DNA from 2 places in the Blautia argi genome. Region 2 is predicted to be linked to the other one. Evidence: riboswitches for the same ligand, from Rfam matches in the RefSeq annotation. Region 2 holds a riboswitch; the other holds the start of a gene.
The links. A riboswitch is a leader RNA that binds a small molecule or an ion and turns the genes downstream of it on or off. The one in region 2 is predicted to bind ZMP and ZTP.

Region 1 (7,474 bases), 160 kb from region 2:
ACGGTTACTGCTCCATCAGTTTCGGAATCAAAGTCATAGGTTACACAGAAAGGTGTTCCGATTTCGTCCTGACGGCGGTAACGTTTTCCGATATTTCCTCTGTCATCAAACTCACAGTTGTATTTCTTTGATAACTGCTCAAATACCTTTAACGCGCCTTCATTCAATTTTTTGGAAAGAGGCAGCACACCAATTTTCACCGGTGCCAGTGCAGGGTGGAAATGCAGCACAGTACGCACGTCATTTTTCTCTGCGTCCAGAACCTCTTCATCGTAAGCGCTGCACAAAAATGCCAGTACCATACGGTCTGCGCCCAGAGAAGGTTCGATAACATATGGAATATATTTCTGGTTTGTTTCATCATCAAAATAGGTCATATCCTGTCCGGATACATTCTGGTGCTGTGTCAGGTCATAATCCGTTCTGTCGGCAATGCCCCAAAGCTCGCCCCAGCCAAATGGGAAGAGGAATTCCACATCAGTGGTTGCCTTGCTGTAAAAGCTCAGTTCTTCTTTATCATGGTCACGGTAGCGCACTTCTTCGTCTTTTAAGCCCAGACTGTGCAGCCAGTCCAGACAGAACTGTTTCCAGTATGCAAACCATTCCAAATCTGTATCCGGTTTACAGAAAAATTCCAGTTCCATCTGCTCAAATTCACGGGTACGGAAAGTGAAGTTACCAGGTGTAATTTCATTACGGAAAGATTTACCAATCTGTGCAATACCAAATGGCAGTTTCTTTCTGGAAGTTCTCTGTACGTTTTTAAAGTTTACAAAGATACCCTGTGCGGTTTCCGGTCTTAAATAGACTGTATTTTTTGCATCTTCAGTAACACCCTGGAAGGTTTTAAACATCAGGTTAAACTGACGGATATCTGTAAAGTTGTGTTTGCCGCAGGTCGGACATGGAATCTGATGCTCTTCGATAAACTCTTTCATCTTTTCCTGGCTCCATGCGTCTACGCTGCCTTCGATTTCAATGCCTTTTTCTGCACAGAAGTCCTCAATAATCTTATCTGCACGGAAACGCTCATGGCACTCTTTACAATCCATCAACGGATCTGAAAATCCGCCTAAATGACCGGAAGCCACCCATGTCTGAGGATTCATGAGGATAGCACAGTCTACGCCTACGTTGTATGGGCTTTCCATAACAAACTTCTGCCACCATGCTTTCTTTACATTGTTTTTCAGTTCTACACCCAGGTTTCCGTAGTCCCATGTATTTGCAAGACCACCGTAAATTTCTGAACCCGGATATACGAATCCTCTGGATTTTGCAAGTGCAACAATCTTTTCCATTGTCTTTTCCATTATACAATCTCCTCTATCTCTGCATTTTTGTAAAATCATTGCTATTTTTACTGATAGGGACTATTATAACGGTTAAATCTTATCTTTTCAACCTCTAAAGAAGAGTTTTTCCAACCTAATAGGTTTCCTTCTGATAAAATCTCCCCACCAGCGTATCTGTTTTCACCACATTCACAAAAGCATGAGGGTCTGCCTCCATAACTTTTTGTGTCAGCACCTTTGCTTCCATGGTGGACACCACAGAGTAAATCATTTTCCGTTTTTCATTGGAATACATGCCTGTTGCCGTAAATTCTGTAGCGCTGTGATTTGTCACCTCATAAATAGCCTGGTATACTGCCTCCGGCTCATCGGTAATGACAAACAGCGTCACCTTCTTATACGTCTGGTAAAGCAGATGTATCATCTGTGTGGAGGCGTACTGGAAAATAATAGAATACAGCGCCTTGTCCCAGCCAAACAGATAACCCGCAACCAAAAGCACAACTGCATTTGCCAGTAAAATATAATTCCATACATCTTTGTTTTTCTTTTCCGCAAAATAAATGGCAATAAAATCGGTTCCTCCTGTGGAAGCGCCGCCAATCAGGGCAATGCTGATTGCCACACCGTTAATCAGTCCGCCGAAGACACTAATAAGCAAAATATCCTGGGTAATCGGTATGGCGGGAACCATGTCGGTCAGAACACTGGTCGCCACAATCATAAGGCTGGTAATCACCGTAAACTTCTTTCCAATCGCCTTAAAGCTGATAATCGCCGGAATTGCATTCAGGGCAAGACTAATAGGCGAAAACGGTACGGCAATGTCAAAAAAGCGGTCGCAAATAGTCTGAAACAACAGTGTCACACCATTAAAACCGCCGGGATACAAGCCCCCTGCCCGCACAAAGGTCTTAATGTTCACCGCCATAATCACGGCTCCGATTAAGCCGAAAATGATTCGCTTTGCTTCTCTTTTGGTATCTATTTTAGGATTCACTGTTTTACTCTCTTTCCTTTTATTCCCATTCTCCCTACTCGTTTACAGCATATGAGCCCGCAGCTCTTCCGGAGTCTGTAAGCTTAAATATGCAGGTGCCACGTCAAACACAGTCTTGCAGCCTGTCTGTCCTTCCAGACTCATACGATAAGCAGCTCTTGCATAAGCCACAATAACAGAGGAAGTAAATTCCGGATTGGAATCCAGCTTTAAGCTGTATTCTACTACATGCTGATGTTCATCTTCCCAGCCTGTGCTGCCGGTACGAATTACAAAACCGCCGTGAGGAAGTCCTGCATGGCTGGCTGCCATTTCTTCCGCTGTAATAAAATGTACAGTAGTATCGTATTCATCGAAATAATTCGGCATGGTTTTGATTTCATGTTCGATTTTTGCCTTATCAGCGCCGTCCTCTGCTACAACAAATACTTCTCTTGTGTGCTTCTGGCGTGTGGAAAGCTCCGGATTTTCTCCGTTTCTCACTGCCTCCAGCGCGCTTTCTACCGGAATGGTATACTGTCTTGCATCTAAAACACCTTCAATTCTTCTCACAGCGTCTGAATGCCCCTGACTCACGCCTTTGCCCCAGAAGGTATAATCCTTACCACCCGGCAAAATTGCATTGGCATACAGACGGTTTAAAGAAAACATACCCGGATCCCAGCCAACAGAAATCATGGCTGTATGATTTCCTTTTTTTGCAGCAGCGTCTACAGCTGCAAAATGTTCCGGTATTCTTGCATGGGTATCAAAGCTGTCTACTACATTGAAATGCTGTGCAAATTCTGGTGTCTGTACCGGCAGGTCTGTAGCGCTTCCGCCGCAGAGAATTAACACATCAATTTCGTCCTTCATGCTCACTGCCTGATCCACATGGCAAACCTTTGCTGTTTCTGTAAGAATCTTCACGTCTTCCGGATTGCGGCGGGTAAAAACAGCCACAAGTTCCATATCCGGATTGTGTTTTACTGCACACTCCACACCACGACCCAGGTTTCCGTATCCTAAAATACCAATTTTAATACTCATGTCACACTCTCCTATCTGTTGTAGTCTCTGTTTGCCCTTTCAGAATATATCAGATACGCTTTCTTTGTCAATGCCCCAATAAAAAAAAGAGAACGGATACCCATTCCCTTTTCTCTGGTAAATTGATAAATTTTTCGGTCTTTGACACAGCTTTCAGACTCTAAGCTCAAAGCTGTGCCAACCTGTTTTTTGAAAATGCGTCAATTTCCCGGATTCCCGGGGTCTGTATCCGTTTCCTTTTCTATATTTCACAAAATTTCTGTTTTTAGTGGTGGAACAGACGAATTCCGGTAAATGCCATCACCATGTTGTATTTGTTGCAGGTATCAATCACTGCATCATCTCTCACAGAGCCACCCGGCTGTGCAATGTAAGACACACCGCTCTTTTTCGCGCGTTCAATATTGTCAGAGAACGGGAAAAATGCATCAGAGCCAAGGGTGACATTCTGCAGCTTATCCAGCCATGCTCTCTTTTCTTCTCTTGTGAAGACCTCCGGCTTTTCTGTAAAGGTCTTTTCCCATGCGCCGTCAGCCAGAACGTCCATATATTCCTCGCCAATATACACATCAATGGCATTATCTCTCTCTGCGCGGGTAATGGTATCCTTAAATGGCAAGTTCAGCACCTTCGGACACTGTCTTAACCACCAGTTGTCTGCCTTCTGTCCTGCCAGACGCGTACAGTGTACACGGGACTGCTGTCCTGCGCCTACGCCAATGGCCTGTCCGTCTTTTACAAAGCATACAGAATTGGACTGTGTGTATTTCAGAATAATCAGAGAAACCTTTAAATCTCTCTTTGCTTCTTCTGTCAATTCTTTATTTTCTGTAACAATATTGGAAATCAATTCATCATCAATGGCTAACTCCTGGCGTCCCTGCTCAAAGGTAATGCCAAAGACCTGTTTGCGTTCCAATGGAGCCGGCACATAATCCGGGTCAATCTCGATGACATTATAATTTCCTTTTTTCTTCTGTGTCAAAATCTCCAGAGCTTCCTCTGTATACCCCGGCGCAATAACACCGTCGGAAACCTCTCTCTTAATCAGCAGCGCGGTATCTTTGTCGCACACGTCGGAAAGGGAAATAAAGTCCCCAAAAGAAGACATTCTGTCCGCACCTCTGGCTCTTGCGTAAGCGCAGGCAATAGGAGAAAAGTTTTTCCAGTCCATGTCATCTACCCAGTAGATTTTTGCCAGTGTTTCTGTCAGAGGAAGTCCCACAGCGGCTCCTGCCGGAGATACATGTTTAAAAGAAGTTGCTGCCGGAAGACCTGTTGCTTTCTTTAAATCTCTTACCAGCTGCCATCCGTTAAAAGCGTCCAGGAAATTAATATAGCCCGGTTTTCCTGATAAAACTTTAATTGGCAGGTCGCCATTTTCTTCCATATAAATTCTGGAAGGTTTCTGATTTGGGTTACAACCGTATTTTAAAGCTAATTCTTTCATAATAATTTTCTCCTTTCCTATTTCTTATTTATTTTTATTTACAATTCTGGTTTCATATTTGCCTGTTTCAATATCAATGAAGCGAACAAACAGAGAAACCTTATTTTCTTCATTTAAACTTGTCCACACCTGCTCTGTAAACGCATCAATATCGTTTGGGATTCCCACCAGCTTTGGCTCTCCTTCAAAGCTTGGAAGAGGATTGCCGTCATGCATATAAGTGTGGATAAAATGTCCTTCTCCTGCCACCGGATTTTCATATGCAAAGGTATAGCGGTTGCAGGCGTCCGGATTTCCATTGTTGCTCTTTAAAATAGACATTGCATAGTTATATCTGCCGTTTTCCAAATGCATCACGCCGGAAATACGAGGTGTGTAGTTTGGTCCGTCCGGTTCAAATTCACGACTTCTCAAAGACTGCTCAAAGGTCATCTGTTTGTCCATACCTTCGTAGATGGTATCTGTCTGGTCACCGTTTGTCACAATGGTTTTATTGCCCAGTACGCGTACCGGCGCATAAATAATCAGGCTTGGGTCTGTTAATTTAGAAGGGTCGAATGCCTGTGTACGGATTCCTTCACCTTCTTCTACGAATACGCGGTTTCTGCTGTTTTCACTTCTGCCCATAATAAAATAAGCGGCAACAGCTTTTTTTCCGTCTTCTGATTTTCCCAGCACAATTCCTCTGCCCGGATATGCATTGCTCTTTAACTCTTTTTCCAGTGATAACATTTCCATGAACTTATCTCCTTTTCCTGCTGTTCTAAACTCACTCGGAACTTTTCCCGGCTTTTCTTAATTTTTCCCAAAAAGAGTTTTAAAAAATAAGAAAAAGCCCACTTTCCGAGCATATTCGCCCAGACGGTCGGCTTCTGTGGCTTATACTCCCCGTGGTCATTTCCACTTCCGTCAGTCATATAAGCACTTAAAACATACCATTTAAAAAAAGGGTTGTCAATCCCTTTTTTTCTCCCACCTTCCTGTGGCTTGCTTTTTGCATTTGAACATTATATGATATTTTTAATACTTCATCAGGAAAAGGAGAAAACAATCGTGGAAATTGAACGTAAATATCTGATTCATGAACTCCCAAAGGATCTGGAAGCCTTTCCTTCCAGGAAAATTGAGCAGGCTTATCTCTGCATTGCCCCGGTTGTGCGGATCCGCAGACAGGACAACGACTATTATCTCACCTATAAAGGAAAAGGCATGATGATGCGGGAGGAATACAATCTGCCTCTGACCCGTGAAGCTTACGAGCATCTACGTACAAAGGCAGACGGCATTATCCTTTCCAAGACCCGGTATCTGCTGCCCCTACCTAAAGGACTCACCATCGAGCTGGATGTTTTTAACGCCCCTTATGAAGGTCTGTGGCTGGCAGAAGTGGAGTTTTCCACAGAAGAAGAGGCAAACAGTTTTGTTCCTCCTCAGTGGTTTGGGGAAGATGTAACATTTTCTACTGCTTATCACAACAGTGTACTGTCCAGAGGAAAAAAATAAACACAGAAAGACCATCCTTTAGGGTGGTCTTTCTACTTCTTACAGGTCAACCATTCTTGAGTGATTGTTGCACTTTCAACTCCTTACTCTTCAGCCTTCTTGGCATACTCGGTAAGCACCAGCTCCTCATACGGAACTCTCTTTTCCAGTTCTCCAGCGCTTTCCAAGATATCCTGCAAAAGCTCAAAGCTTTTCTCCTCAAATACAAGATTGTCTTTCCAGGTATCCTGTTCCTGATAACGCTTTACAATGGCAGTAATGGTTTCCAAATCATTTTCTTTAAACTGTGGGGCAATAATAGAGGCAATTTCTTCCGGCGTATGGGTATTTACATAATCCATGCCTTTTTGCAGAGCTTTTACAAATCCCTGTATCACTTCCGGGTTCTTCTCAATATAGCTTTCTCTGGCACTGTAGGCCGTATAAGGAACATAGCCGGATTCTACACCGCAGGATGCCACTACATATCCGGCGCCTTCCTGCTCAAGCATAGTGGCAGAGGGTTCAAATTCAATACTGAACTGCCCCTGCCCTCCGGCAAAAGCTGCCGCTGTAGAGCCAAAGTCAATGCTTCTGTCAATGCCCATATCTGTATCCGGATCCATGCCCTTTTCCTTCAAAATATACTCAAAGACCATTTCCGGCATACCGCTTTTACGGCCTCCCAGAATATCCTTGCCCTTCAAATCTGTCCACTCGAAGTCTGGCATTTTTTCTCTTGCCACCACAAAATTCCCGGCTCTCTGCGTAAGCTGGGCAAAGTTCAGCACCTTATCCTGAGCCCCCTGCTGATAGGCATAAACCGTTGCCTCTGACCCCATAAAACCAATATCTGCATCACCGGATAAAAGAGCAGACATCACCTTATCTGCTCCAAATCCTGTAACCAGCTCCAGCTTAATTCCCTCATTTACAAAATATCCCTCTTCGATTGCCACATACTGCGGCGCATAAAAAATGGAGTGTGCCACCTCGTTTAAGGTCACTTTGGTAAGCTCCTCTGTTTTTTCCTGCCTTTCTCCCTGCTGAGCTTTGCAGCCTGTAAACCCCATGCCCAGACACAAAAGCATTGCAAAAAGCATGCTCACTTTCTTTTTCATGATGCTCTCCCCTCAATTCTAAAATCTCAAAAGGCTGCATAGTGCGGCAGCCTTCTCCACACTTTATTTTATGATAGGAAGGGAAAGCCCGTGACAT
Region 2 (7,474 bases):
GTTTAAACTTATTTCAGGGGACTTGAAATATGCAGTGGAATTGATTATTCTATATCTGGTGACACAGCTTGTGCGAAGAGTGATTGAGCCGAAAATGGTAGGGGATTCCATAGGGGTAAATCCGCTTCTGACTCTGGTTTTTATGTATATCGGATACCGCATCAGCGGTGTGATAGGAATGATTCTGGCAGTACCTATTGGCGCTATTGTCATTAATTTTTACCGTATGGGCGTTTTTGACGGGGTACTGAACGGACTGAAAGAGGTGACAGACGATGTGCTGAAATGGCTGTATCGGGACGAAGAAACTTCGGAGGATACGGATTTAAAAGCAAAATAAGAAGGCGGAATATGTTTTGAGTAAGATAAGAAAAATAAAATGGACGACAACTAAGATTATTGCAGCAGGTTATCTGGTGGTGATTGCTCTGGGAACCCTGCTTCTGATGCTGCCGTTTTCCAACCGGGAGGGTACGGCAACGACCTTTATGGACGCATGGTTTACAGCTACTTCAGCAACCTGTGTGACAGGACTGGTAACGAATGATACCTATACCTTCTGGTCAGAATTCGGGCAGGTGGTTATCCTGATTCTGATTCAGATAGGCGGTATCGGATTTATGACCATTGCCATATCTGCTCTGACACTGACCAGAAAAAAGATAGGTCTGTCAGAGCGTATGTTGATGCAGGAAAGTGTAGCAGCGCCCCAGATAGGGGGAATTGTAAGAATGTCCAAATTTGTGTTGTCAGGAACGCTCTTTTTTGAAGGAATCGGAGCCGTGCTTCTGGCATTTTACTTTGTGCCCAGATTAGGACTGGGAAAGGGTATTTACTATGCTGTTTTTCATTCTATCTCCGCATTTTGTAATGCCGGAATTGACCTTATGGGATACTACAGTCCGAGTTCTTCCCTGATTACAGCAGGGGACAGTTATCTGGTGAGCCTTACTATAGCCGGACTGATTATTATCGGCGGTATTGGTTTTCTGGTCTGGGAAGATCTAAAAAAATGTAAATGGAAATTTCGGTACTACAGACTGCATACAAAAATGGTGATTTTTGCTACAGGAGTTCTCATTATCGGCGGTACGCTGCTGATGTTTCTTTTTGAGTGGGGACAGCCTTCTATGGAAGGAAAAACCCTGGGACAGCAGATACTCAGTGCTTTTTTTCAGGCAGTTACCCCCAGAACGGCAGGTTTTAATACCGTGGATTTGAACGCGTTGACGGACAGCAGCCAGATGCTGATGGTATGTCTGATGTTTATCGGCGGTTCCCCGGGGTCTACTGCAGGGGGAATTAAGACTACGACCATACTGGTTCTGATGCTGACAATCTGGACAGAACTTCGGAAACGAAAGGATTTGGAATTATTCCGGCGCAGAGTGGAGGGAGAAGCAATCCGCCATGCCTGCTGTCTGATGATGTTTTATGGTTTATTGAGTATAGGTTCTTCTATGGCGATTGCCACTATAGAAAATCTGGGAATAAAGCAGACACTTTTTGAAACCGTGTCTGCACTTTGTACGGTGGGACTTTCTCTTGGAATTACTTCCAGTCTGGGAATGGTGTCACAGGTGATTTTGATTCTGCTGATGTTTATCGGAAGAGTGGGCGGTATTACCATACTGATTGCATTTACAAACCATATATCCACAATTCCGTCAAAGCTTCCGGTAGAAAAGATTTCTGTAGGATAAAATGATTTAAGGAGGAAAACAGAAATGAAATCAGTGCTTCTGATAGGGCTTGGCCGTTTTGGAAGGCATATGGCAGAGCGATTAATCGCAGAAGGAAATGAGGTCCTTGCAGTGGACATTAATGAGGAGAGAGTCAATGATGCCATAGATATGGTGACAGACGCCCAGATAGGCGATGCTACCAATGAACATTTTGTAGAATCTCTGGGAGTGAGAAATTTTGATTTATGTGTGGTTGCCATTGGCGATAATTTCCAGAGTTCTCTGGAAGCCACAGCGCTTTTAAAGGACTGCGGGGCTTCCATGGTGCTGGCAAGAGCCAACCGGGATGTGCATGCAAAATTTCTTTTGAGAAATGGTGCAGACGATGTAGTGTATCCGGAAAAGGAAATGGCACAGCGTCTGGCCGTTAAATACGGTAATGACAATATTTTTGACTACATTAAGTTGACCGATGAATATGCAATTTATGAGATTCCGGTTCCTCAGTCCTGGGTAGGAAGTTCTATCCTGGAGAAAGAGGTCAGAAGAAAGCATCACATCAGTATTCTGGCAACAAAGGAAGACGGAAAAATGTTTCCGCTTCCCGGTGCGGAATATGTGTTTAAGAGCACAGAAACCTTGATTGTTATGGGACATTTTCAGGACGTGCGTACGGTTGCGAAAATGAAATAATTCTGGTTTCAATAGAAAAATTCGGGAAAGATATGTGGAAATGTTGCATGAAAAAGGAAAAAAAGCTATAATGCACATTAAAGCAACAAGAAGTAAAGTGATGAGAAAGAGAGTAGGAAACATGTGTAAAAAATTTGATGTAATCGCATTAGGCGAGCTTTTGATTGATTTTACAGAAAACGGAGTAAGCGGACAGGGAAATTCTATGTTTGAGGCGAATCCGGGCGGAGCGCCGTGTAATGTACTGGCAATGTTAAACAAGCTGGGGAAAAAGACCTCTTTTCTGGGAGTTGTAGGAAAAGACCAGTTTGGAACAGCTCTCCGCAGTACCCTGGACTCCATTGGTATTGATACCAGCCACTTATATGAAGATGAAGAAGTGCATACAACACTTGCATTTGTTCATACATTTGAGGATGGGGACAGAGATTTTGCATTTTACAGAAATCCGGGGGCGGATATGAATGCTTCAGGAGGAGCAGATTGACGAAGAATATATCCGTTCTGCAAAAGCCTTTCATTATGGAACGTTGTCCATGACACATGAAGGAGTAAGAAAGGCAACGTATAAAGCCATTGATGTGGCAAAAGAAGCCGGACTTCTGATTTCCTTTGACCCGAACTTAAGACCTCCTCTCTGGAAATCTATGGAAGAGGCAAAAGAACAGATTGCATATGGCTTGTCCAAATGCGACCTTCTGAAAATTTCCGAAGAAGAACTGGAATTTATGACAGGGACAAAGGACGTAAAAGAAGGCGCACACAGACTGTTAAAGGAATATCCAAACTTAAAGCTCATGAATGTGACCATGGGAAAAGAGGGAAGTATTGCTTTCCATGAGGGAAAGGAAGTTTTCCAGGTACCGTTTTTGCAGGAAAATACCATTGAAACCACAGGTGCGGGTGATACCTTTGGAGCATGTGCGCTGAATTATGTACTGGAACATGGCATTACGGGTCTGACAGAAGAAAATCTGCAGGAAATGCTGCGTTTTGCCAACGGTGCTTCATCCCTTATTACAACAAAAAAAGGCGCTTTAAGAGTGATGCCAGAGAAGGAAGAAGTACTTTCCTTTATTGGCGCATAAGTACTTGTGAGGTTTGTATAGAAAAGAAAATAAAATTGGTAAAAATTTCACAAACTTTATTGAAGTAGATTGACATCAAGATAATTTTGTGTTAGATTATAACCATAGTTCTGTGACAGATAAATATTTAAATATCTGCTGCAAAACAACAGGTTCTGATTACTGACGGATAAATGTGGAGTACCACAGGGGAATCAGAATAAGATAATAAGCCGACCGTCTGGGCAACATTTGTAGCGTACAAGTGTTGCCCTTTTTTCAGCCAGGAAGCTTTTTGACTCATACACATGCAGGACAAAAGCATAGAAATGAGAGAGAAAAAAAGGTTGGGAAAAGGGCGAGGAAAATTATTATTTCTTTTAAGGAGGATATGATTATGGGATTCAAATCAGACATCGAAATTGCACAGGAATGTACCATGGAGCCGATTACAAACATTGCAGAGAAAGCAGGTATTGATGACAAATATCTGGAACAGTACGGAAAGTACAAAGCAAAAATCGACTACAACTTATTAAAAGAATCCGACGCGCCAAACGGAAAATTAATCCTGGTAACAGCAATTAACCCAACACCGGCAGGAGAAGGAAAGACAACAACAACCGTTGGTCTGGCAGACGGTATGCAAAGACTTGGCAAAAAGGTTATGGTTGCTCTTCGTGAGCCTTCTCTTGGACCGGTATTCGGTGTAAAGGGCGGAGCAGCAGGCGGCGGATATGCACAGGTCGTTCCAATGGAGGACATCAACCTGCACTTCACCGGTGACTTCCATGCAATCGGCGCAGCAAACAACCTCTTAGCAGCAATGCTGGATAACCATATTTATCAGGGAAATGAATTAAACATTGACCCAAGAAAGATTACCTGGAGAAGATGTGTGGATATGAATGACCGCCAGCTCCGTTTTGTTGTAGACGGTATGGGCGGAAAGACAAACGGAATGCCAAGAGAAGACGGCTATGACATTACCGTAGCATCTGAGATCATGGCTGTTCTGTGTCTGGCAAGAGATATCACAGACTTAAAGGAAAGACTGGGACGTATTATTGTTGGTTATACATACGGAAAGGTTTCCGAACAGAAACCGGTAACTGCCCATGACTTACATGCAGAAGGCGCGATGTGCGCACTGTTAAAAGACGCCCTGAAACCAAATCTGGTACAGACTCTGGAGCATGTACCTGCAATCGTACACGGCGGACCATTCGCAAATATCGCTCATGGCTGTAACTCTGTCATTGCAACAAAGATGGCATTGAAATTAGGGGATTATGCAATCACAGAGGCAGGTTTCGGAGCTGACCTGGGAGCAGAGAAATTCCTGGATATCAAATGCCGTATGGCAGACCTGCACCCAAGCGCAGTCGTTATCGTAGCAACGGTTCGTGCATTAAAATACAATGGCGGCGTAGCGAAGGCTGACTTAAACAATGAAAACCTGGAAGCACTGGAAAAGGGACTTCCAAACCTGTTAAAACATGTAAGCAACATCAAAAACGTATACAAACTGCCATGTGTGGTTGCTATTAACGCATTCCCAACAGATACAAAGGCAGAGCTTGACCTGGTAGAGCAGAAATGTAAAGAGCTGGGCGTAAACGTAGCCCTGTCCGAAGTATGGGCAAAAGGCGGTGAAGGCGGTATTGCCCTTGCAAAAGAGGTTATCCGTCTGGTAGAAGAGCCAAATGACTTTACATTCTCCTATGAACTGGAAGGAAGCATTGAAGATAAACTGAACCAGATTGTACAGAAGGTATACGGAGGAAAGAGAGTGGTTCTGACTGCAAATGCACAGAAACAGGCAGCACAGTTAGAGGCCCTGGGCTATGGAAACTGCCCAATCTGTGTAGCGAAGACACAGTACAGCTTAACCGATGACCAGACCAAACTGGGAGCGCCTACAGATTTTGAAGTAACGGTAAGAAACTTAAAGATTTCTGCAGGTGCAGGCTTTATCGTAGCGCTGACAGGAGAAATCATGACCATGCCAGGACTTCCGAAGGTTCCGGCTGCTGAGAAGATTGACGTAGACGAAACAGGAAAGATTACAGGGCTGTTCTAAAAAAGTTTGGGCTTGAAGGGAGCAATGAAGTATGTATAAAGACGAATATAAGGCTGTGTGCAATTCTGCGGCAGCAAAATTGAATTTACTGAAAAACAATCCGCTGGGATATTTTGTAGCCTCTATCTTAGCTGGTATGTTTGTTGCAATGGGTAGCTTTGTAGCGTTTACATTGGCAGGTCATCTGTCAGGCTCAGAAGCAGCGGCGATCTGGGCAAAACCGGCACAAAGCGCGGCTTTTGCAGCAGCTCTTAGCTTAGTTATTATGGCAGGGGCAGACTTATTTACAGGAAATAATTTTGTCATGTCAGCGGCTATATTCAGAAAAACAGCTACCGTGGGTGATGCCTGCAAACTGTGGTGTGTATGCTGGATCGGAAACCTGGTTGGTTCTCTTTTATCATCTGCTCTTTTCGTGGCTGCAAAAGTTCCTACAGGCGGAATCGGTGATTACTTTGAAAATCTTGCAATTACCAAAACTACTACAGCTCCGGTGCCATTGTTTATCAAAGCAATCTTGTGTAACATTTTGGTATGTCTTGCAGTATGGTGCGGAATAAAAATGAAATCTGAATCAGGGAAGTTGATCATGATTTTCTGGTGTATTTTCGTATTCATGGTGTGTGGATTTGAACATAGTATTGCAAACATGAGCAGTATCGGTGTTTCACTTATTACAGGAAAGGTTGGAATCGGTGCATATTTCTATAATGTAATTATAGTAACCTTGGGAAATATGGTTGGTGGTGTTTTAGGCGTAGCGCTTCCATATCATCTGATTTCAAAAGAAAAATAGAAAGATAAAGAGAATTTGAGGGGAGATAGGCTGTCGCACCAATATGGTGCGGCAGCCTTTTTGGCTTTATGGGAAAATATGTCTTATGAAGAAATCAAGAAGCTTTATGAAGCATGTGATGCTTCGGAATATTTTGAAAAAGAGAAGAGTAGACTGAAAGAAAAACGCAGGAACAAAAAATGGAAAATCAGAAGCTGGAAAATCTTCTAAATCTTGCTTTAGATGCAACAGCAGCGGAACGGGAGCAGTCACCGGAACTGAATATAGGATATAATCAGTCAGAAAACACCTGGGACTTGATTATTAAGTATACGGGAAATCTTTCAGACATTCTGGGGAGAAGATGTGCCAAGGGCAGAGCTCTTAAACGGTTTTGCAGTGATTACACTGGAGGAGAGTCGGATTGAGGCATTGTCCCGGATTCCGGGCATCGAATATATAGAGAAACCCAAGCGTTTGTTTTTTGCTGTGCAGCAGGGAAGAAGCGCCTCTTGTATGACTTCTGTGCAAAGCGCTTTCTCCCCTTTGGGAGAGCCGCTTACCGGAAAAGGGATTTTGGTGGCATGTATTGATTCAGGTGTAGACTATGCTCACCCGGATTTTAGAGATCCGGACGGCAGCACACGGATTTTGCGGCTCTGGGATCAGAGTATACCGGGAAGACCTCCCAGGGGCTATTCTATTGGAACAGAGTATACACAGGAAGAAATCAATCAGGCACTTTTGGCAGAGAACCGGGCAGACAGAGAAAAAATAGTGCCCAGCAGAGATTTAAGCGGACATGGCACAGGCGTACTTGGAATTGCTGCAGGAAACGGCAGAGCGTCAGACGGGGTCTATAGAGGAGTTGCCTATGAAAGTGAGCTTTTGGTAGTAAAGCTGGGAACAGCAAGGGAAGGGGGCTTTCCCAGAACCACTGAGCTTTTGCAGGGGATTGACTATGCTATTCGTCTGGCAGCAGACAGAGGGCAGCCTGTGGCTCTGAATCTTAGTTTTGGGAATAATTATGGTTCTCACAGCGGGGAATCTCTTTTGGAAACCTATCTGGATAATGCGGCTCTGAACGGTCGGAGTGTTATCTGCGTGGGTATGGGAAATGAGGGGAATCAGGCACTGCATACTTCAGGGAGAGTTTCGATAGCGGAGGCAA

Region 1: it holds a riboswitch for ZMP and ZTP, as region 2 does, so the genes downstream of both, DQQ01_RS04585 (IMP cyclohydrolase) here and DQQ01_RS03835 (formate--tetrahydrofolate ligase) in region 2, are expected to answer to the same signal.

The regions. Positions count from the first base shown of each region.
Region 1 covers NZ_CP030280.1:915,957-923,430, reverse strand. Annotated here, with positions in the region: gene DQQ01_RS04605 (glycine--tRNA ligase) at 1-1,313, opposite strand, end outside; gene DQQ01_RS04600 (YitT family protein) at 1,429-2,295, opposite strand; gene DQQ01_RS04595 (diaminopimelate dehydrogenase) at 2,338-3,324, opposite strand; gene DQQ01_RS04590 (phosphoribosylaminoimidazolecarboxamide formyltransferase) at 3,590-4,774, opposite strand; gene DQQ01_RS04585 (IMP cyclohydrolase) at 4,799-5,512, opposite strand; ZMP/ZTP riboswitch at 5,623-5,701, opposite strand; gene DQQ01_RS04575 (CYTH domain-containing protein) at 5,828-6,277, shown strand; gene DQQ01_RS04570 (ABC transporter substrate-binding protein) at 6,361-7,377, opposite strand.
Region 2 covers NZ_CP030280.1:757,926-765,399, forward strand. Annotated here, with positions in the region: gene ytvI (sporulation integral membrane protein YtvI) at 1-340, shown strand, start outside; gene DQQ01_RS03820 (TrkH family potassium uptake protein) at 357-1,703, shown strand; gene DQQ01_RS03825 (potassium channel family protein) at 1,728-2,378, shown strand; partial or broken gene DQQ01_RS18015 (carbohydrate kinase family protein) at 2,500-3,466, shown strand; ZMP/ZTP riboswitch at 3,615-3,699, shown strand; gene DQQ01_RS03835 (formate--tetrahydrofolate ligase) at 3,843-5,528, shown strand; gene DQQ01_RS03840 (formate/nitrite transporter family protein) at 5,560-6,324, shown strand; partial or broken gene DQQ01_RS03845 (S8 family peptidase) at 6,504-7,474, shown strand, end outside.